DNA from 4 places in the Cellvibrio sp. BR genome. Region 2 is predicted to be linked to each of the others. Evidence: predicted binding sites of a transcription regulator. Region 2 holds the regulator's gene; each other region holds the start of a gene.
What was found. The regulator FNR, encoded in region 2, switches genes on or off when oxygen is low (the NO sensors DNR and NnrR bind a similar motif). The targets are predictions, from matches to a motif close to TTGATNNNNATCAA.
Positions count from the first base shown of each region.

Region 1: ccoN (cytochrome-c oxidase, cbb3-type subunit I) is a predicted target of FNR. The motif match lies at 1,208-1,221, and genes of this name have one in related genera.
Region 3: hemN (oxygen-independent coproporphyrinogen III oxidase) is a predicted target of FNR. The motif match lies at 2,418-2,431, and genes of this name have one in related genera.
Region 4: hemN (oxygen-independent coproporphyrinogen III oxidase) is a predicted target of FNR. The motif match lies at 1,213-1,226, and genes of this name have one in related genera.

Region 1 covers NZ_JH668203.1:231,293-236,610, reverse strand. The annotation lists gene O59_RS14170 (argininosuccinate synthase) at 1-1,120, shown strand, start outside; gene ccoN (cytochrome-c oxidase, cbb3-type subunit I) at 1,383-2,840, shown strand; gene ccoO (cytochrome-c oxidase, cbb3-type subunit II) at 2,851-3,462, shown strand; gene O59_RS14155 (CcoQ/FixQ family Cbb3-type cytochrome c oxidase assembly chaperone) at 3,462-3,647, shown strand; gene ccoP (cytochrome-c oxidase, cbb3-type subunit III) at 3,672-4,589, shown strand; gene ccoG (cytochrome c oxidase accessory protein CcoG) at 4,717-5,318, shown strand, end outside.
Region 2 covers NZ_JH668201.1:980,579-985,896, reverse strand. The annotation lists gene O59_RS09475 (hypothetical protein) at 1-75, opposite strand, end outside; gene O59_RS09470 (SirB2 family protein) at 379-756, opposite strand; gene O59_RS09465 (DUF4202 domain-containing protein) at 810-1,406, opposite strand; gene fnr (fumarate/nitrate reduction transcriptional regulator Fnr) at 1,445-2,203, opposite strand; gene O59_RS09455 (cold-shock protein) at 2,596-2,802, shown strand; gene O59_RS09450 (GGDEF domain-containing protein) at 2,923-4,380, opposite strand; gene O59_RS09445 (DUF3592 domain-containing protein) at 4,617-5,057, shown strand; gene O59_RS09440 (DUF2934 domain-containing protein) at 5,101-5,304, opposite strand.
Region 3 covers NZ_JH668206.1:134,127-139,444, forward strand. The annotation lists gene O59_RS18865 (hypothetical protein) at 1-861, shown strand, start outside; gene hemN (oxygen-independent coproporphyrinogen III oxidase) at 940-2,331, opposite strand; gene O59_RS21870 (hypothetical protein) at 3,375-4,538, opposite strand; gene O59_RS18880 (ATP-binding protein) at 4,788-5,318, opposite strand, start outside.
Region 4 covers NZ_JH668203.1:406,320-411,637, reverse strand. The annotation lists gene hemN (oxygen-independent coproporphyrinogen III oxidase) at 1-1,157, opposite strand, end outside; gene O59_RS14935 (2OG-Fe(II) oxygenase) at 1,307-1,939, shown strand; gene O59_RS14930 (circularly permuted type 2 ATP-grasp protein) at 2,130-3,575, shown strand; gene O59_RS14925 (alpha-E domain-containing protein) at 3,579-4,562, shown strand; gene O59_RS22085 (cellulose-binding domain-containing protein) at 5,084-5,318, shown strand, end outside.

The sequences.
Region 1 (5,318 bases), on a different contig from region 2:
CACCTTTACCGCTGACATTGGTCAGGGCGAAGAAGTTGAGCCGGCCCGCGCTAAAGCTGAGGCGCTAGGCGTTAAGCAAATTTACATTGACGATTTGCGCGAAGAGTTTGTCCGCGATTTCGTATTCCCTATGTTCCGCGCTAATACCATCTATGAAGGTGAGTACCTGCTCGGCACCTCTATTGCCCGCCCTTTGATTGCAAAGCGTTTGATTGAAATCGCTAATGAAGTAGGTGCAGATGCCATTTCCCACGGCGCTACCGGTAAAGGTAACGATCAGGTGCGTTTTGAATTGGGTGCCTATGCATTGAAACCCGGCATCAAAGTAATCGCCCCATGGCGAGAGTGGGATTTGACCTCCCGCGAAACCTTGATGGCGTATTGTGAGAAGCACAATATTCCGGTTGATTACTCCAAGAAGAAAAAATCACCTTACTCTATGGATGCCAACCTGCTGCATATCTCTTACGAAGGCAAGGTTCTGGAGAACCCGTGGACTGAAGCCGAAGAAGATATGTGGCGCTGGACTGTTGCCCCTGAAGCAGCTCCAGACAAGGCGACTTACCTTGAGTTGACCTATGAGAAAGGCGATATCGTTGCTATCGACGGCAAGCCAATGTCTCCTGCTACCGTACTGGCTTACCTGAATAAGGTTGGCGGTGAGAACGGTGTTGGTCGTCTGGATATCGTGGAAAACCGCTATGTGGGTATGAAATCTCGCGGCTGCTATGAAACCCCTGGTGGCACCATCATGATGCGTGCGCACCGTGCAATTGAATCTATTACTCTGGATCGCGAAGTTGCCCATTTGAAGGACAGCTTGATTCCCAAGTATGCGGACATGATTTACAACGGTTACTGGTGGAGTCCTGAGCGTCTGATGATGCAGGCGATGATCGATCAGTCACAAACTCATGTAAACGGTGATGTACGCGTGAAGCTGTACAAAGGCTCAGTGAGTGTTGTCGGTCGTCGTTCTCCCGACAGCTTGTTTGATGAAAAAATAGCGACTTTTGAAGATGATGCTGGTGCATACAACCAAAAAGATGCAGAAGGTTTCATTAAACTGAATGCATTGCGTATGCGTATTGCTGCTAACAAGGGCCGTGTGCTGAAGTAATTTCCTTTTTAACCTGCGCTCCTGTGAGCGCAGGTACTTTATTTACCTGGGTAAATAAAGTGTTCGGGTTAATTCCGTATAAATAATTTGATAAATATCAATCCTGTAACTACTTGCGTGGGACAAAATGCCACACATGAGGCAAAATGCCGCACCTTCAGTAGGGTTATAGGCTTGATGATTGCCGTGAAGCTCCGTGCGGTAAGTTGCACGGCCAGAGACAAACAAGTTTTCATTTCTCTTTAAGTAACAGGAAAGTCCTATGGGTAGTCATGCGACTGTAGCTGGGGATCCTCCAGTATACGACTTCGATATAGTACGCAAGTTCTCCATTATGACCATTGTATGGGGCATAGTGGGTATGGGCGTTGGTGTGCTTATCGCATCACAATTGGTGTGGCCAGGTTTGAATGACTTGCTGCAACCCTACACACATTTCGGCCGTTTGCGCCCCCTGCACACTAATGCAGTAATTTTTGCGTTTGGTGGCTGTGCGCTGTTTGCGACTTCTTACTACGTTGTGCAACGTACCTGTCAGACCAGTTTGTTTGGTGGTTGGTTAGTGCCATTTACTTTCTGGGGTTGGCAAGCCGTTATTGTATTGGCCGTAATTACTTTGCCGCTGGGCATGACCTCCTCTAAAGAGTATGCAGAGCTGGAATGGCCAATTGATATTCTTATTGCACTCGTTTGGATTTCTTATGCGATTGTTTTCTTCGGCACCATTGTTAAGCGTAAAACTTCCCATATTTATGTAGCTAACTGGTTCTACGGCGGCTTCATTCTTACCGTTGCCGTGCTGCATATTGTCAACAGTGCTGCAGTGCCAGTAACTCTGACCAAATCTTACTCTGCCTATGCCGGTGCTGCCGATGCTATGGTCCAATGGTGGTACGGTCACAACGCAGTAGGTTTCTTCTTGACCGCTGGCTTCCTTGGCATGATGTACTACTTTGTACCCAAACAAGCGGGTCGCCCTGTTTACTCCTATCAGTTGTCTATCGTGCATTTCTGGGCGTTGATCTCCCTTTACATATGGGCTGGTTCTCACCATTTGCATTACTCCGCTTTACCGGATTGGACTCAATCATTAGGTATGGTGATGTCATTGATTCTGTTGGCTCCAAGCTGGGGCGGTATGATCAACGGTATTATGACCCTGTCTGGCGCTTGGCATAAGCTGCGCACTGACCCAACCCTGCGCTTCCTCGTTGTTGCTTTGTCCTTCTACGGTATGTCTACCTTCGAAGGCCCAATGATGGCCATTAAAAACGTAAACGCACTCTCTCACAATACTGACTGGACTGTGGGTCACGTTCACTCTGGCGCACTCGGTTGGGTGGCAATGATTTCTATCGGCGCCCTGTACCACATGATTCCGAAACTCTTTAATCGTGAAGAAATGCACAGCGTTAAATTGATCAATATGCACTTCTGGTTGGCCACTGTGGGTACTGTTCTTTATGTAGTGGCTATGTGGATTAACGGTATCGGTCAAGGTTTGATGTGGCGTGCATTCAACCCCGATGGTTCTTTGACCTACAGCTTTATTGAAACCGTCGTGTTCAGTAAAGGGGGTTACATCATGCGTCTTATTGGTGGTGCTTTCTTCCTGACCGGTATGCTCGTGATGGCCTACAACACTTATCGCACTGTAAGCGCTTCCAAAAAAGAAGCAGCTGCAAATGCTACCCAGCCTGTTCAGGCACCAGCTGTTTAAGGGGAATGCCATGAAAGGTCATGAAATAGTTGAGAAAAATATTGGTTTGATGACTGTATTTATGGTCGTCGCTATTAGCTTCGGTGGTTTGGTGGAGATTGTTCCGCAGTTCTTCTTGAAAGAGACTACCACCCCGATCGAAGGTTTGAAGCCTTACACCGCCGTGCAGTTGGAAGGTCGTGATATCTACATTCGTGAAGGTTGCCACGTTTGCCACACCCAGATGGTGCGTCCGCTACGCGCTGAAGTCGAGCGTTATGGTCACTATTCGGTCGCCGGTGAGTCTGTGTACGAGCACCCGTTCTTGTGGGGTTCCAAGAGAACCGGTCCGGATTTGGCGCGCGTAGGTGGCCGTTATTCCGATGACTGGCATAAAGTGCATTTGTTTAACCCGCGTATTGTTGTGCCTGAGTCGATCATGCCTGCTTACCCTTGGCTGTATGACAACAAGCTCGATGGCAAACATACTGCCGCCAAAATGCGTGCTTTAGCCTCAGTGGGAGTTCCTTATACAGAGGAAGATATTGCTGGTGCTGAAGCTGCAGTTAAAGGCGTGACTGAGATGGATGCATTGGTTGCTTACTTACAGAACCTGGGCATTTTGCTCAAAGAGAAGCGTTAATGGATACGGGTACACTTGGTGCTATTTCAACCGTGTTAGTTACCATCGCCTTCTTCGGCGTGTGCTTTTGGGCTTTTTCGCCCAAGCTCAAAAAGCGCTTTGAAGAGGATGCAAAGTTACCTTTTGCGGACGATGAGCCTAACACCAAGCAGCCAGACAACAAGCAGACTGATGATCACAAGTAATCATCGATTAGGGCGGATTTAACTATGAGTACTTTTTGGAGTCTTTGGATCATTATCCTGACAGTCACCAATCTGGTGTTGCTGTTATGGATTCTTTTTGCCAATCGCAAGCGCGCGGTGGTGGGTGAAGAGAGCACGGAAGCAAAAACTACCGGCCACGAATACGATGGTATTGAGGAGTATGATAACCCTCTACCTCGGTGGTGGTTCTATATGTTCTTGCTGACATTTATATTCAGTGCTGTCTATTTGGTTATTTACCCAGGCTTGGGTTCTTATAAAGGTATAGAGTGGAAAGATACCGGAGCTTGGACCTCAGTAGGGGAGTTGCGTGGGGATCAGGCTGAGGCGGAAAAAGTCTATGCCGAAACGTATGGCGTCTACTCAAAAATGCCGATTGAAGAACTCGCCAGAAACCCTGATGCGCTCAAAATGGGCTTCCGTTTGTTTGTTAATAACTGTGCTGTTTGCCACGGTTCAGACGGTGGTGGCAACCCAGGCTTTCCGAATTTGACTGATAAAGACTGGCTCTATGGCGGCACACCAGACAAAATTCTGGAAACCTTGAATCATGGCCGTAAAGCAGCAATGCCTGCATGGGCTGCCTTGTTGGGTGAAAAAGGCATCGCGGAAACCACTGAATATGTATTGAGTTTGTCCGGTGCTGAGCATGATGCAACCAAAGCAGATGCAGGTAAAAAGCACTTTGATGTGAATTGCGCGGCTTGCCATGGTCTGGATGGTAAGGGCAACCAATTGCTGGGTGCTCCCAACCTGACGGATGATATTTGGCTTTACGGTGGCGAGCCTGCCACTATCCGCCAGACCTTGCGCCATGGCCGCAATGGTGTAATGCCGGCGCAGAAAGATCTGCTGAAAGAAGACCGTATCCATTTGCTAGCGGCCTATGTGTACAGCTTGTCGTTAGAAGACAACAACTAGATTCCGGCGAACTGGTTGTTATACAAGGAAGGCGGGCCCAGGCCTGCCTTTTTTTTCGCCCTGTTTTTTTTGATATCTGTTTAGCTCGCCCGGATTATCCGGGAGGCTAGCCAATGAGGTGGTTCCCTTGAGTGAAAAACCTGCCAGCAATTCCCCTGACAATAAGCCGTCCGAGCCAGTTATCCGCTATGTAAATCTCTACGAGGCGGATGACAAAATTTACATGCGCCGTATCACCGGTTTTTACCAGCGCCTGCGCCGTTACACAGGCGTACCCCTGATGCTGGGTTTCTTGTTATTACCCTGGTTGGTGATTGATGGTCGCCCGGCCATGTTATTTGATTTGCCTGAGCGCAAGTTCCACATTTTGTGGCTGACATTTTGGCCGCAGGATGCGATGTATCTCGCTTGGCTACTGGTAATCGCCGCCTTTTTATTGTTTACGGTAACCGTGCTGGTGGGGCGTGTATGGTGTGGTTTTACCTGCCCACAAACGGTATGGACCCAAATGTTTATCTGGGCGGAATTTGTCTGCGAGGGCGATCGTAACAAGCGCATCAAACTGGATGCCAAGCCCTGGGGTTTTGAGAAGTTGTGGCGCAAGGGCGCCAAACAATTTATTTGGATCGCGATTAGCATTATTACTTCCCTGACATTTGTGGGCTACTTCACTCCAATTCGCGAGCTGGTAGTGAGTTTCTTCACCTTTAATTTGGATCTGGTCCCTTT
Region 2 (5,318 bases):
CTTACAGGTTTCGTCGCAAGCGAGGCTGAATGGTGAAAAACAAATAAGGGTGATGATCAAAAATATCTTCTTCATAGGGTTCGCCATTATTAAAGTTATTGGAAAGCTAAACAGCAGATACGTGATATAAATCACTTTTTAAGAAACGTCAAGTATTGTAAATAAAATAGCCCTTACTAATTACTTATAGATCTAAGCCTAGGCCAACCCGCAAAAAATACAAATAATTACCCCTTAGCCTCACTATCAGGGGTGATACTTAATTCAGAAGGTCAAGAGATGGTTGGCACGGGAGAAACATAATAGGCGTGGGGAAAATCAGATGATGGGCATGCAAGATCGCACCAGTAGTGATAAACCACTGGTGCGATTGAAACATTAACCGAAGAAACCCATCGGGCTTTTGGTGATGGCGACACTGATGATGTAAGCGAATACTACGAGTGCGTCAATCCATAGTATTTTTTGCACCAGGGGTTTGCTAACTTTAAAGGCACCTACACCCAGAATAATAAAAACAACCAAACCAATAATTTTTGCCATCAACCATGGTTGTTCACCTGGTTTCATGCCCAAATGTACCGCGAGCACAATACCCGAGACCAACATAATGGTGTTGATAATGTGGGGGGCAATTTTCAGCAGTTTTTTATGCAACATGGATGAATTCATAAATAACAAAACACCACGCACTAAAAAAATGAGCAGCGAAAGTACAACAAAAGTTAAATGCAAATGTTTAAGGGCTAAGTACACGGGGGGTTCCTTTTTTGTTTATGTGAAAATTATTGAAATTGTTGGTAATAAACTCAGGTGTCCGGGCTGAGCGCTTTACCTACCAGTGCGAGCATGCTGTCACTCAGTGGTAATTTCAGTGCGGCGTCATGGCCCGTGGGTGACATTTTGTTCCAGGTCTTGCGGATAATATCAATCAGTTTTACTTCATCGTGTTTGCTAGCAAAGTCTTCTAAATAAAATTCAATAAACACCAGGCAAATCACATCTTCCAGTGTTTGTACTTCTTCATCGCGCTTTAAACTGCGTTTAAGCAGCAAGTCTTTTACGCGAGAGATGATTGTTTCGTCGTAACCCTGTGCGGCCATAATTTCACCGGCGATATCGCCGTGCATTTGCGCTAAATCCAGACGCCACTTTTTATAGCCGCTACGATCCATTGGGTAGTCAGAGCGCGGAATCTTCCAGCGACAAATATGCTGGCTGCGTGTCGCGAGCTGTAACGCTTCGGATGCATCGGGGCAAAAACGTGACAGCTGTGCACTCATACGTTGGGCATAAATCCATTCTTTGGCAACGGTTTTGCCTTCTACTATTTCGCTATTCGGGTCTTGCAGGTTGGCGGCATCAAATGCGGCGAGGGTGTCTTGCAAACGCTGGTTGCTGATCATTGTAGGTGCTCGTGGTTTATTGCAGGTGCTTGCAGTGGTTAGCAGTGGCCATCGCCATTGGCGATATTGCGCAGCAACTCCATGTTAGTGATGAGGACTTCTTTTTTATCCACAGAAATCACCTCCTGTTTTTGCAAGCGAGTAAAAATACGGCTGACTGTTTCAATGGTCAGGCCCAAATAATTGCCAATATCGGTGCGCGACATAGGTAAGCGGAAGGCATTGGCCGATAGCTGGCGGCGGCTATTGCGGCTGGAAATACTTAGCAGTAGGGCGGCAATGCGCTCTTCGGCGCTGCTTTTGCTCAGCAGGGTAATAATTTGCTGATCCTGGGTAATTTCGCGGCTCATCAATTGAAAAAAGTGACGTTGCAGATTAGGGATTTGCAAGCTCAATTCTTCCATGCGATTAAACGGAATTTCGCACACCGATGCGGTTTCTAATGCGATTACTGAATTGGTGTAGCGATTGTCGGCAATACCATCCATGCCGACTACCTCGCCGGGCAAATAAAACCCGGTGACTTGTTCTTCACCGTTATCACTCAGGGTCAGTGCTTTTACTGCACCCGAACGAATGGCATACACCGAGTGAAAGTGGTCATTAGCGCGATAGAGATAATCGCCTTTTTGTAGCGGTTTACCGCGTTGGATAATGCCGTTCAGGCGGTCGATATCTTCAATGTGCAGGCTGATAGGCAGGCAAATAGTATTTAAACGGCAATTGCCGCAGCTGACGCGCTTATCGTGAGGGCAGCTTGAATCCTGGGTTTTTACAATGTTCTGATTAGCTGTCATGGGTCCACCACCTCGAATATAAGACTATGGCAGGAAAACTCCGCGCCAACAGTATGATGAGTGATTGTTGCAGCTTTAACGGGGGCGGTAAATAGTTGATTTAGCTCAAATGTCTGGATAAATTTAATACGGCGGGAGATGTCGTGGAGTAGTGCTACCTTATAACTAAAAAGCCATAATCTTTGTCAAATCACCCTCTTTACTTGCAGCGGGCCGAATAATATATTGGCCCAGCTGGCCAGTTAGCAGCATTATTTATGGTAAGTCACATCGTTGTACTAGCAGTGAATCTCTTAGCACCTCGTTTTGTTTTTCATAAGTAAGATCTGAATCCGCCAGCGCAATCCCACTTGGGGTATTCATTTTTATTTAAAGAAACATCGAGGTTTATTATGGCTAGAAGCACTGGTACCGTTAAATGGTTCAACGAGTCTAAAGGTTTTGGTTTTATCGCTAGCGAGGCCGGCCAGGACGTATTTGTTCACTACAGCGCAATCAGCGGTTCAGGTTTCAAAACCCTGGCTGAAGGCCAGCGTGTAGAGTTCGACGTAAAACCAGGTCAAAAAGGCCCACAAGCCGAGAACGTAATTGGTTTGTAATTCGCCGCGCTTGCGCATTTGAGCAAGCAGTAATAGGAAGCTGCCCGGTTTAATCCCGGGCGGCTTTTTTTTTGATGGGATTTTTGTTTGTGATGGGAATAGCAATGTGGTGAATGCGAGTTAATTCGCCACCACAACGCGGTTGCGTCCTGCTTCTTTCGCGCGGTACAGCGCCTGATCCGCCCGCGCGAGCCATGCGTTAAAAGAGGTATCCTGCGCAGAAAAAATAGCTACACCCAAGCTAATCGTTGCGCGGAGTTCTTTGGTCTCGTGATAAGCCGCAGTTGTCGCAATGCGATTGCGCATCCGCTCGGCAAATTGCAGTGCACCTTCTGCGTCGGTTTGCGGCAGTACAATCACAAATTCTTCGCCACCATAACGGCTGGCGATATCCATCCCGCGCGCTTCCGCTTGTATCGCCTGCGCAATATTACGGATCACCGCATCACCCGCGGCGTGACCATAATGATCATTAATATTCTTAAAATGGTCGATATCTAATATCACCAGCGCGCCACCGCTGCCCATACGGCTGGCGCGGAGCCATTCACTGCTCAAGCGTTCATCCATAGTGCGACGATTGAGCAGACCGGTAAGACCATCAGTTTGGGCAAGGCACTCCAGGCTTTCGTTGGCACTGTGCAGATCACTTAATAATTCATTGGTTGAGCGTTGCCAGCGGGTAAACAGTTGGTAACCAAAAAATGCGATAAATAAAATAATCATCGCGAATACCCAAAAAAATACCCAAGTGGTCTGCTGCAGAATCATGATGGCATTACTCACTTCAGCACTCATGGAGCTGCTGCTAGTGATAAGCGCGCGATCCAACTGATTGCTCGCTAACTGAATCGTAGCCGCACCGTACACCAGTACACCGATGGTAATTGCCCCCAGCAGGCGCAATACCGAGCGCCGTACATTGCCGCTGGCAAGGCGTAAATAGGCAGGGTGATGTTGTTGCCAGCGCGCAATTTTGGGCCACAAGAGCGCGAGCAATGGGCCCACAATAAATACACTTTGCAAAAATGCGCCCAGCCACCAACCCTGCCAAATTGCCAGCAGGGCAGTGCGATCAATGTGGTTGGTATAACACCAAATGAGTGCGCCGCTGGAGCTAAAAATGCTCGCCACAAAACTCAGCTGGATATAAAACAATAATGAATTGGAGTCGCGTAAGTTTTTATTCGCTGGAATCGCTTGATAGCCAACCGCCAGAATCGCAAAACCCAATGGGTTCGCGCAGGCAAAAATGATCGCCCAATGCCATGGCATGCCCGAGTAAAGCGCCAGTGAAAGCGTGGATAAATAAGCAGGAATTGCCCCCCAGCGCCAACCGCAGGTGAGGGTGAGGAATAAACAAATAATCAGGGTAGGGTAAACGGTGATATAAACTGTGACACCGCCAAAATCCAGCGGTATACCCGACCAACTTTTTATTACCGATAGCAACCCGAGCGCGATACTTGCCAGCACCAGCGCAAACCAGCCACCAAAAATAATGGTCTTATCCCGACGGCTGCCAACCCGCCAGAGTTTGGTCGGGGAAAGTGCCCGGTAATGATTCAAACTGTCCAAAAAAAGTCTCCAGCTTTTAATTCTCCAGTAGCAACTGTCCAATTGCTATCTAACCTGCTGTGAAGTATAGGGTTTCTTTTTTGTGGCGCGATAATTTTTGTTTTCTATTGGTTGACGAGGAAGTGATTGCAGGTAAAGTGAGGGTGTTCTTGGTGTAATGCCCTGTAATGGTTGTGTTTATCAGTATTTGATAAGGCTGCGGGTGATTGGTAATTAAATTTTTTGCGAGAGTGTAAATGAATCCCGACAACGAGAAAAAATATCAACGTCTGCGCTCACTTTTTTTTGGATTGTGCATAGTTGCGGCTGGTATGTTGTTTTTATCCAGCGCGAGCAATATTTATAAAAGTACTGCTGCCGCGCATTGGCCAGTGCACAAAGGTACCGTCACCAACGAATTGCGCGGTGCCTTGGCAGGAGGTTATTACGGTGGGCGTTGGTTGGAATATAGCTACGAGGTGGATGGTAAAGAATATCGCGGCACTCGTATCGGGTTTGGCATTAGTCGCCCGCAAACAGCGCTAAAAAATGGCGAGCTGATTCAGGTTTATGTAGACCCCGACGATAAAAACATCGCCGTCATTGCTGTCGGTATTTCCCGCAGTCATTTTATCGGGCTGCTTTTTTCAGTCGGTTTTGTGTGGTTGGGTTTTGTGATTTGGCGACGGACTCAATAAGGCTCGCACGATTTGCCAACAGGGTTTCGCTGCTATTAAAACACTAGGTTTGATCAGGCTGTTCGGGTTCTGTTGTGCCTTTTGCTTCTGAAGGATCAGTGGATATTTTGGGCGACGGCGATCCATGTTTTTGTTCGGCGGCCATCTTGGTGGCGATTTGCCAATGTCGATCGGTTTGCCCGCTGGGTTTACCTTCAGATACCCAAAGGTAATAAGCCAGTTCGCGGATCTCGTGTTCGTTAGGCATGATGAACTCCTCAC
Region 3 (5,318 bases), on a different contig from region 2:
TCTTTTGCGATCATTATCGCAATGATGTTAATTGGCTTCGCAACCTCGGCGCTGGGGCTGTGGCTAATCATGCCTGCCAGTGTCAATGGCTCCGGCTTTGGGATCCCCAAAGAACTGGTACTGGTGCTGGTATTGTTTGCCACAGTGATGTTACTCAAAGCGCTACCAGGGACTATTCGCACCAGTCTTGATCGCCAATACAAAATTTTTAACAACAAACACACCTGGGTAATGAGTGTGTTGTATGTGATGACTTTTGGCTCATTTATTGGTTTTTCAGCAGCCTTCCCGCTGTCTATTCAAGTCATTTTTGGTTTTAGTCATGTAACTATCGATGGAGTGATGACCCACAATACCCTCAACCCGAATGGCCCAAGCGCTCTGACTTACGCATGGATCGCCCCCTTTATTGGCGCACTCATTCGCCCGGTAGGAGGTTGGGTATCTGACAAGTTTGGTGGTGCACTGGTCACACAAATGTGTGCGATTGCCATGGTTATTTTGTCGATAGTTGCGGCTTATTACATGCGCATGGCCTATCAATCCGCCAGCCCTGAGCAGTATTTTGCGCCCTTCTTTTTAGTGTTCTTGGGTTTGTTTGCCGCAAGTGGTATGGGTAATGGTTCAACCTTCTGCTCCATCGCCAATATTTTTCCTAAAGAACAAGCGGGCCCGGCACTGGGATGGACCTCTGCGGTAGCGGGTTATGGGGCATTTTATATTCCGCAAGTATTTGGCGAGCAAATCAAAGCTGCCACACCGGAATATGCGATGCTGGGTTTTGCGGTATTTTATCTGGTGTGTGTGTTACTAAACTGGTGGTTTTATTTACGCAAACAGGGCGAATTTTATAATCCCTGAAAACCTTACAACCTTGAGCAGGTAGTGCAATCCAACCACTATTGCACCCCCTGCTCACCCCCCAAAAAATATTACCGACTAAATTACCTTGGAGTAACGAATTGTTGATGCGTTGTTAAGGTACTCATCAAACACCATACAAATTCTACGAATAAGCAACCGCCCCGCATTGAGAACTTCAATGCCCTCATCGTCAATGCTGAGTAACCCATCATCAATCATTGGTTTTAATTGCGCTAACTCTTTAGCAAAATGACTGCGCGAATCCAGGCAAAATGCACTATCAACAGCAGCAAAATTTAAATTGAAATGACAAATCAACTGATTAATTACAAATTGTCGCAAAAGATCTTCGCCGGTTAATTCGATACCTTTAATAAAAGGGATTGCACCCGAGTCAATTGATTTTTGATAATGTTCAACGCGTTTTGCATTTTGTATATAAACGTTGCCGAATGCGCTAATCGCAGAGGCGCCAAAAGAGAGCAAATCACAATCTCCGTGTGTGGAGTAGCCCTGAAAATTTCGTTGTAACTTTCCTGCTCTTTGTGCTTGTACCAAACTATCATCCGGTTTTGCGAAATGATCCATGCCAACATAAATATACCCAGCGCCCTGCAGACGCTCTATCGCCATATACAAAAGTTCAATTTTTTGCTCTGCTGAGGGAAGATCACGCTCGTTAATTAATTCCTGGCTCTTAAAAAGATGCGGCATATGGGCATAATTAAATAATGACAGGCGGTCGGGCGAAAGCTCGATCACTCTATTTAATGTTTCACCGACACTGGTCAAAGTTTGCATTGGCAGGCCATAAATTAAATCCATACTGATCGAGCGATACTCTTGTTGGCGTAGTGCCTTTACCAAGGCGCTTACATCTTCAACACTGTTATAACGATTTACTGCTTTTTGAACCTGAGAATCAAAGTCCTGCACACCCATACTGACTCGATTAAAACCAAGTTTACGCAAATGCCCCATAGTGTTAGTCGATACGCGTCCTGGATGAATCTCGATGGAGTACTCACCTGCGTCATCATCCAGCAATGTAAAGTGCTTGCGTGTCGCAGCCATCAGCCAAGACATTTCATCATCACTGATAAAAGTGGGGGTACCACCACCCCAATGTAATTGAGTTACAAGTCGCGCGGAATCAAATAACTCTGACTGCATCGCCATTTCCCGCTCCATACGCTCCAAATAAGGTTGCGCACGGCCTTTATTGTTAGTAACTACTTTGTTGCATCCACAATAAAAGCAAAGGGTATCGCAAAAAGGAATATGAAAATAAAGCGACAGCGGCCTTCCGCTCGCGTTACTCCTCTCAACCGCCGCTTTAAAATTGGACGCAGAAAAGCTTTCACAAAATTGTGGCGCGGTAGGATATGACGTATAACGCGGCCCGGTTAAATCATATCGTCTAATAAGATCCAAATTCCATTCAAGTGGAGCCTGAAAATAAGCCATAAAACAACCTTGATATCTGGTAACTCTAGTGCAGAGCTATTTGTGAGAAATAGCTTTTCAGCATACGCTTTTTATAAAATAAGCGATTGACATGTATCAATTTATTGAGCATGGGCACGCCGGATAATTTGATACATTAAAATTTATTTGATCCGAACCAATTTTATTTTGAAAGTAGCTTGGGAGTGTCAACTAGAGCCAGGGAAGTCAAACCTGGAGGTTGGCCAAACGACAAAGCAAGATCTGCTGAGACACACGGAAGATTGCGCCATCTTGTGGCTTAGCCTGTGCATTTATTGCCGATAATGGTGAGGATTGCTGGCCATCTTGTGTGTCATGCGAATTCAGCGGGTAAAGTTTTGATTCAAGCGGCTATGCCAGCTATCAGCTATCAAAGAGGCAATCATTAAACTTAATCTTTCTAGTGAGCCACCTGCAAATCCGACACTTTAACGTTGGAAGCAACTTGTATCGCAAAGCCCTTTATTTGTGGTGGTTGACGAAAATCAACATCCAGGCCTTTTTGCAGTACACGCGCGCGTCGTTTTTGATATTAACTCTGATACAAACAATACTGTTTCATATGTTGATCCTGCAGCTAACAACCTCAGGGCGCGGTAATGACCCAACCTCTAACCGAGTTAGTAAAATATTACGAGCAACTAGCTGGAACCGCTTGGGCAGGACTGCAGATTATTCATTATTAACAAAAAAAGCAGTGGCCATCATGCCTAACAGGCACAAATGCCATCGGCATTCGAATACTGATTATATGAAAACCCACCAAAAATCAGCTAGTTAGATATGCCAATTAATGGGTGATTATTTTCTAAAGTGTGTCATTTTATGATCCTGGACGCTTATGAAACATCCAAATAGGGGTGTGGAAACTTGGTTTTAGAATTAAAAATGACATTTTTTGCTTCAAATACTGTGTCAATTTATGAGTGAACCGACAGGAATTGCTGCAATTGCATCAAATGTATGTACGTGAATCGAGCAACCCTTGTAAACCATACACTGGCTCTCTTAATCTAGAACACTCAACCGACTTTCCAAGTTAATACCTTTAACCTACCCTCACTGTAAATCACCCGAACACTCCCATACAGCTTAGGGCAGTGTTCCGGCTCTTCTCCCGAATTTATGTTTGACAGCCACAAACTCTTTCGAGCGAAAAATAAGTCTAATTCGCTGTTTGCTAAAATATCGAAAAACCTTTCAAGTACCGTATGTCGCCACTCGCAACTAGAAAACACCAAGCCTGACAGCCACAACTTGCCTGATGGTGACACTTCAGCATTTTGTTTGAATGCAAACAAGCCGGATTCCCTTAAAAAATCAACTAGTTCCAAAAATCGTCGCTGATGATTTCGGTAAGTTCGGGTATGCAGTGTTTTTGGAATCAGGCCCCATTCGATTTGCAATTCTTGTTGTACTATTAAGTTTGGGCAATCGTTGCACTCCGATCGAGGATTGGGTTCAAAGTTTACCCAATAGTAATTTTCAAAACCTACTGGATAACGACGCCATTCGCATGGTGTATTGTGCAAACTAGCAATTTTTTGGCGATAGAGAGTAAATCGCTCTAAAGGTTTTAATGATTGTGCCTTTATTATTTTATAAGCTTCGTAAGTCGCCAAAAAAGTGTACCTATTAATGATAGGAAATATTTCTGCACTACCTTTTTTAGAGAACGGTTTAACGAGTAATTTAACTGGTAAATAGTCTGCGACTAAATATGACAGAGGAGCTGGAAGGTTTTCTATACAGCACAACCGCCCCAACCAATATTTTAGGTCTTCATTATGGGGATCCTCATAATTCAAATTGAACCATATCTCATCTTTTTGAAATTTTTTAATTTTTGAGTGCACGCCATTAATCCACTTTACCAATATCTTGGCGTAACCAAGATGCTCCTGAGACGAAACACAAGAAAGTGAAATGAATGGCCAATGCAAACAATTTTTTGAAAAAAGCTCAGTGAATGCTTGATAACGATATTTTGCACGCATTCGTCTGAGTGGAATAAGATGGAAAGGACATCGCTCTAGCCAAACCAAATCGTTAAGATAACTGTGATAACCCTCGCAGATACATCTCGGGCAATATTGAATTATTTTTTTATCAACCGGGGGCGAATTTAATCTATAACTTCCCATATTTTCCAGATCGGGTAGACCATCAAATGTTGCTTCAACCAAAACGATATCTTCACCTAAGATCTGGGCGACGTACTCAAGATATTCGTTTCGGTTATCGAATGTACGATCCTTGAAATCTATATATTTATCGAAATTTCGCGGAACAATCCCATTCAACGCGCAAAAGTTTGCCGTGAAGGAAACCATCGACTCATAGGGGCGCAACCTGCCCGGCCACCAATTTATATTGTTGTTACTGAACCTGGCGCTTGGCCGTCTGTATGGGATTGAGCGAGGCAGTTCCAGCATTTACGCTAAAGCAGATATCGCTTTCAGGTGACCGACATACCCCGTATCGGCGATCATTTCAGTCCATGACGAGAAACTTGTCACCTTTCCCCATTCACCACCCTCAGCTAATCGCCATAGCGCTTCCTCTATACTTAGCGCTATGTGTTTCATCGGAAGCCCTATCTCCATGAATGTGGATAATGCACTCTTGTTTGTCTTTGGAATCAAATCACACAAGGCTTGCCAAAAAACTTCGTGACAGTCGGCAAGTCGATTACCGAGAGAAAAATTATCAGGACTAAAGTACTTCAAGTAAGAAAGTCCAGAATCAGCCGGCCATTCTGACTCCCGATCGTACCCTTCAAGAACAAATTTTAACTCGTCTTTATCACGTATCCCGTGAAAGCGAGAATTTGCCACCAGAAATCTCGCTGAAATATACGCGTTACCGGTCTTAGCTAAATAGTCGTGTTGACAGCCGATTTGTTGTGTTCCTATTGAAAAAACACTCAAGCGGATCCCTTGATAGTCTAAATGATTTTGCAAGCC
Region 4 (5,318 bases), on a different contig from region 2:
CAAATGAGGCGATTAATCACAAAGCGGCGCAGCAGGTCTTCATCGTTCAGGGTGAAACCTTTATTGATGGGCAATAAACCCATGTCCATTTTTTGTTGGTAAGCATTTAATTCCTTGGCGTTTTGCACGTAGACATTGTCGATCATGCTGATAGAGGAAACGCCTACCGCCAATAAATCGCAATCGCCGTGGGTGGAGTAGCCTTGAAAATTGCGTTGCAGTTTTCCAGCGTCTTGCGCGCGCGCCAATTCGTCATCGGGTTTGGCGAAATGATCCATGCCTATGTAGCGATAGCCTGCTGCTTCCAACGTTTGAATCGCGAACTGTAGCATTTCCAGTTTGGCGCTGGCGGAGGGTAAATCCTGCTCGTTAATTAATTGCTGGCTTTTAAACAGATGCGGCATGTGCGCGTAGTTAAATAGCGATAAGCGATCCGGGTTCATGTCGATCACCTTATTTAAGGTATCGCGCAAACTGTTAATGGTTTGTAGCGGCAAACCGTAAATTAAATCCATGCTGATGGATTTATATTGCTGTGCGCGCAATGCCTGGGTGAGTTCACTCACTTGTCCCACGGTGTTGTAGCGATTAACGGCATTTTGTACGCGCTCATCAAAATCCTGCACACCCATGCTAACGCGATTAAAACCCAGCTCACGCAAATGCCCCATGGTTTTTGTGCTCACCCAACCGGGGTGAATTTCCACCGAAAATTCTCCGCTATCGTCATCGGCCAAGGTAAATAACCGGCGCGTGGCGTGCATCAATAGCGACATTTCGTCATCGCTGATAAAAGTCGGTGTGCCGCCCCCCCAGTGTAATTGTTTAACGGTTTTGTCCGTGTTAAATAAATCCGCATAGAGCGCAAGTTCTTGAATCATGCGCTGCAAATAGGGCAGGGCGCGGCTTTTATTGTTAGTCACAATTTTGTTGCAGCCGCAGTAGTAACAGAGGCTATCGCAGAAGGGGATGTGAAAATACAGCGAGAGCGGGCGGCCAGCTTTATTGCTACGGCCGATGGCATTGCGCAGCGACGTTTCGCTGAAGGCTTCTTGGAATTGCGGTGCAGTAGGGTAGGAGGTGTAGCGCGGCCCGGCCAGATCGTAACGCTGCAGCAGTTGTTTATCCCAATCCAGCGGTTGAATAAAGAGTGACATTGGCAATTTTCCCGAAGAGTTTCGCCCATGGTAAAAACTTGCGCTGTGCAGTGACTTGATGTGGATCAAGCCTATAATGCGGGCTATCTGAATAATTGCGCCGATTTTTACTGGCGTGCGCGCCATTTCTTTTTATTGACGATTTACCCATGACCAATTCTCTCGATACTGTTTACGCTACCGACCTCGATTTGCTCTACGACGAGATCGCCGATGCCTTGGCCAGGTCGGGTTATATAGTGTTGCAAAACCCGCTGCCGGACGATTTATGTAATGGCTTATTGCTGAATTTGCAGCAGCAAGACACGGCGTTAAACCCCGCCGGTGTAGGGCGGCAGGGTGATTACCAGCGCAATAACACCATTCGTGGCGACGCAATCCAATGGTTGGAGCCAGGTGTTCCCGCTGTCACTGAATTTTTATGCTGGATGGATAAACTGCGTGAAGCCATGAACCAGCGTTTGTTTCTCGGTTTGTTTGATTACGAAAGCCACTATGCGGTTTATGAGCCGGGTGCGTTTTACCAAAAGCACCGCGATGCATTTCGCGGTAAACCCGGACGCAAGTTGTCCAGCGTGCTGTATTTGAATCCTGAGTGGGATAAAACCCAGGGCGGTGAATTGGTGCTCTATGATGAGGCGGGTGAGAATGAATTGCTGCGCCTTGCACCAGAATATGGCAGGCTGGTGTTGTTCTTGAGTGAAGATTTTCCGCATGAAGTGCTGCCGGCCACCGCCCGGCGCCAGAGTATTGCGGGTTGGTTTCGGATTAAACCCCTGTGATGCCCGCTTGACCCAAATTGCGTATGCGTTGGCAGCTTTATTGCAACGGTTGGATGTAGCCTGCTGAAATTCTCCGGGGACGGGAGAAACGGACATCAGGGAGGAGACTTCGGCGGGCGCTATAACAATGCTAAAAGCGCATACTCTAGAGAGCGAGGCCGCGATGTTAAAGGAAGTCACTATGAGTGAAATGAAAATAGATTGGCAGAATTATCACTCTGGCCATTTCTATGATGAACTGATTCGCGCGCCCGGCCAAGCCCGTCCGGAAACCCGTCACCTCGCCCAGTATCTCGCCTCGCTCAGTGGTGCAGAATTACAAGAGCGAAAGTTGTCGGCCGAACTCGCTATTAAAACCATGGGCATTTCATTTACCGTTTACAGCGATGCTGGCAACATCGACCGCGAATGGCCCTTTGATATTATTCCGCGCATTATTCCGCAACGTGAATGGCAAAAAACCGAACGCGGATTAATCCAGCGTTTAACCGCGTTAAATTTATTTATTAATGACATCTACAACGATCAAAAAATTATTAAAGATCGTGTTGTGCCCGCTTACCTCTTTGAAGATTCGGTCAATTTCCGCAAAGAATGTATCGGCATGAAACCCGCCTATGGCGTGTGGTCGCATATTTGCGGCAGCGATTTAATTCGCGACGACAAAGGTGAATTTTTTGTGCTGGAAGATAACTTGCGTGTCCCTTCCGGCGTGTCCTACATGCTGGAAAACCGCAAGGTGACCAAACGAGTATTTCCGGAGCTGTTTGAAAATCACAATATTGTGCCGGTTACCGAATATCCCAATCAATTATTTGACACACTTGCATCGCTTTCACCGCGTCAATCCGAGCGCCCGGAAATTGTGGTGCTTACGCCCGGTATTTATAACTCCGCTTATTTTGAACATTCTTATCTCGCCCAACAAATGGGTGTGGAATTGGTGGAAGGCAGTGATTTAGTTGTAGATAGCGATGACTGCGTTTATATGCGCAGCATCGATGGTTTAAAACGCGTGGATGTTATTTATCGCCGCATCGACGATTTATTTTTGGATCCGGAAATGTTCAACCCGGATTCAGTGCTCGGCGTGCGTGGGTTAATGCGCGCTTGGTTAAAAGGTAATGTTGCACTTGCCAATGCGCCCGGCGCCGGTGTGGCGGATGACAAAGTCATCTACACCTTTGTACCGGACATGATCAAATATTATTTAGGCGAGGAGCCCATTCTGCCGAACGTGCCCAGCTATTTGTGTGTGGATAAAAAGCAGTGCGATTATGTGCTCACCAACCTCGATAAATTAGTCGTGAAACCCGCGAACGAATCGGGCGGCTACGGCATGATTATCGGCCCGCAAGCGAGCAAAAAAGAACTCGCTGAATTTGCCGAACGTATTAAAGCCAACCCGCGCAACTACATGGCGCAACCCTTAATTTCATTATCAACTGCACCGATTCTTACCAATGGCAATGCCGAGGCGCGCCATATTGATTTGCGCCCCTTTGTCTTGCAGGGGCGCGAGCATCATGTAACGCCGGGCGGTTTAACCCGAGTGGCGATGCGCAAAGGTTCCTATGTGGTGAATTCATCGCAAGGTGGCGGTAGTAAAGATACCTGGATTGTGGTGGAGGACTAAACCATGTTGTCTCGTGTTGCGGAACGTATTTATTGGTTGGGTCGTTACATGGAGCGCAGTGAAAATATTGCGCGGCTGGTCAATGTTAACTCGAATTTATTATTGGATTTACCCTCTGGTGTGCGCGTGGGCTGGGGGTCATTAATTGATATCAGCGGTACTGGCAGCTATTTTGAACGCGGCGATACCCAGCTTGCCGATGAAAAAACGGTGGTGAATTTTATTTTGGCGGACAAAAAAAATCCCGCCTCATTAATTAATTCCCTCAGCTTTGCCCGCGAGAATGCACGTATCACGCGCGAAACAATGCCCATGGAAGCCTGGGAGTTAATTAATGATTTGTATCACTACATTCGCGAGCGTGCTGACAAAGTCACTTCGCGTCGTGATCGCAGCACAATTCTGCTGCATGTAATCAGCAGTGTGCAGCAATTTACGGGTTTGCTCTCTGGCTGCATGAGTCACAACAATGCCTACGATTTAATTCGCATTGGCCGCAACCTTGAGCGCGCCGATATGACCACGCGCATTGTGGATGCCGGCTTGGTGAATTTATTGCCGCACTTATCCATTGGCGGCACCGAAGTCCTGGAGCCTTACGACAATATTTTATGGATGAGTGTATTGCGTTCACTCAGCGCTTATCAAATGTATCGCCAGCAAGTGCGCGACCGGGTGAACGCCAACGCAGTGGTTAAATTTTTATTGCAAAACGAGGATTTCCCCCGCGCCGTAGCCCACTGCCTAAAACAATTGGAACAGTGTTTGTGGGCGCTGCCCAATAGTGAAAAAGTGTTGGCCTCTATTGTGAGTATTCAACACAAATTGGATGAAGCTGATTTGGACGAGCTACTGCAATCCGGTTTGCACGAATACATCGACGAACTGCAATTAGCCATTGGCAATTTGCATTTCAGTATCGCCGAAACCTGGTTCCTGCCGGTGGTGGTTGCGCAGTCGCAATCACAAGAGCAAAAATCTGCGTGATGAAATTTTAATTGCAGGAGTTATCCAGTATTTTTTATGTTTTTAAGTATTGCGTATAGTCCGACTAGGACAAGACCCTGCGGGGTCTTTTTTTTGACAGATGTTGACAACGTTGTCCATGAGGCGTAAGTTAAACGCTACCGGCATCCCGTTCGGGTGTTGTTCTGTAGTTGGTTGTCTAGGTTTGTTGGAAAAAGTTATTGCACCTGTTGGGCAATAACAACGGAATAATAAAAATCTGACGAATTACGGGTTAATCGCTGAATAGTCTGCGAATGAATTGTGAATTTGAGTTGCTCAACTCGAAGGTGTTTTGTTTTGCCTGAAATAACCAGTTCATTACGCCCGCTGCAGTATTTGTTGTAGCCCCCTTTCTGTTATGCAGGGCCTGCTTTTTTCAATTGGTGTCACTGCGGTTCGTGTGTGTGTCTTTTGCGTTTGTGTGTTTGTTTAAAAATCTCCTGCACAGGAGCGGGCACCCTTTTGCCTGAAAAAAATCATCAACCATCGAGGGGAAAATAATGAAGACAAAATCAATGCTGATGCTCTTGTCATCGGCGGGCTTATGGGTGGGGGCCAATGCCCATGCCTATAATTGCGCGCCCTTGCCTCAGTATGCACCGGGCACTTATAGCGCGGGTGCGCTGGTTAAAAATATCAATAAAGCATTTCGCTGCGACGTAGCGGGTTGGTGCAGTGTTGGTGGCCCCTATGAGCCGGGTGTGGGTTGGGCGGCCAGTAATGCCTGGACGGATC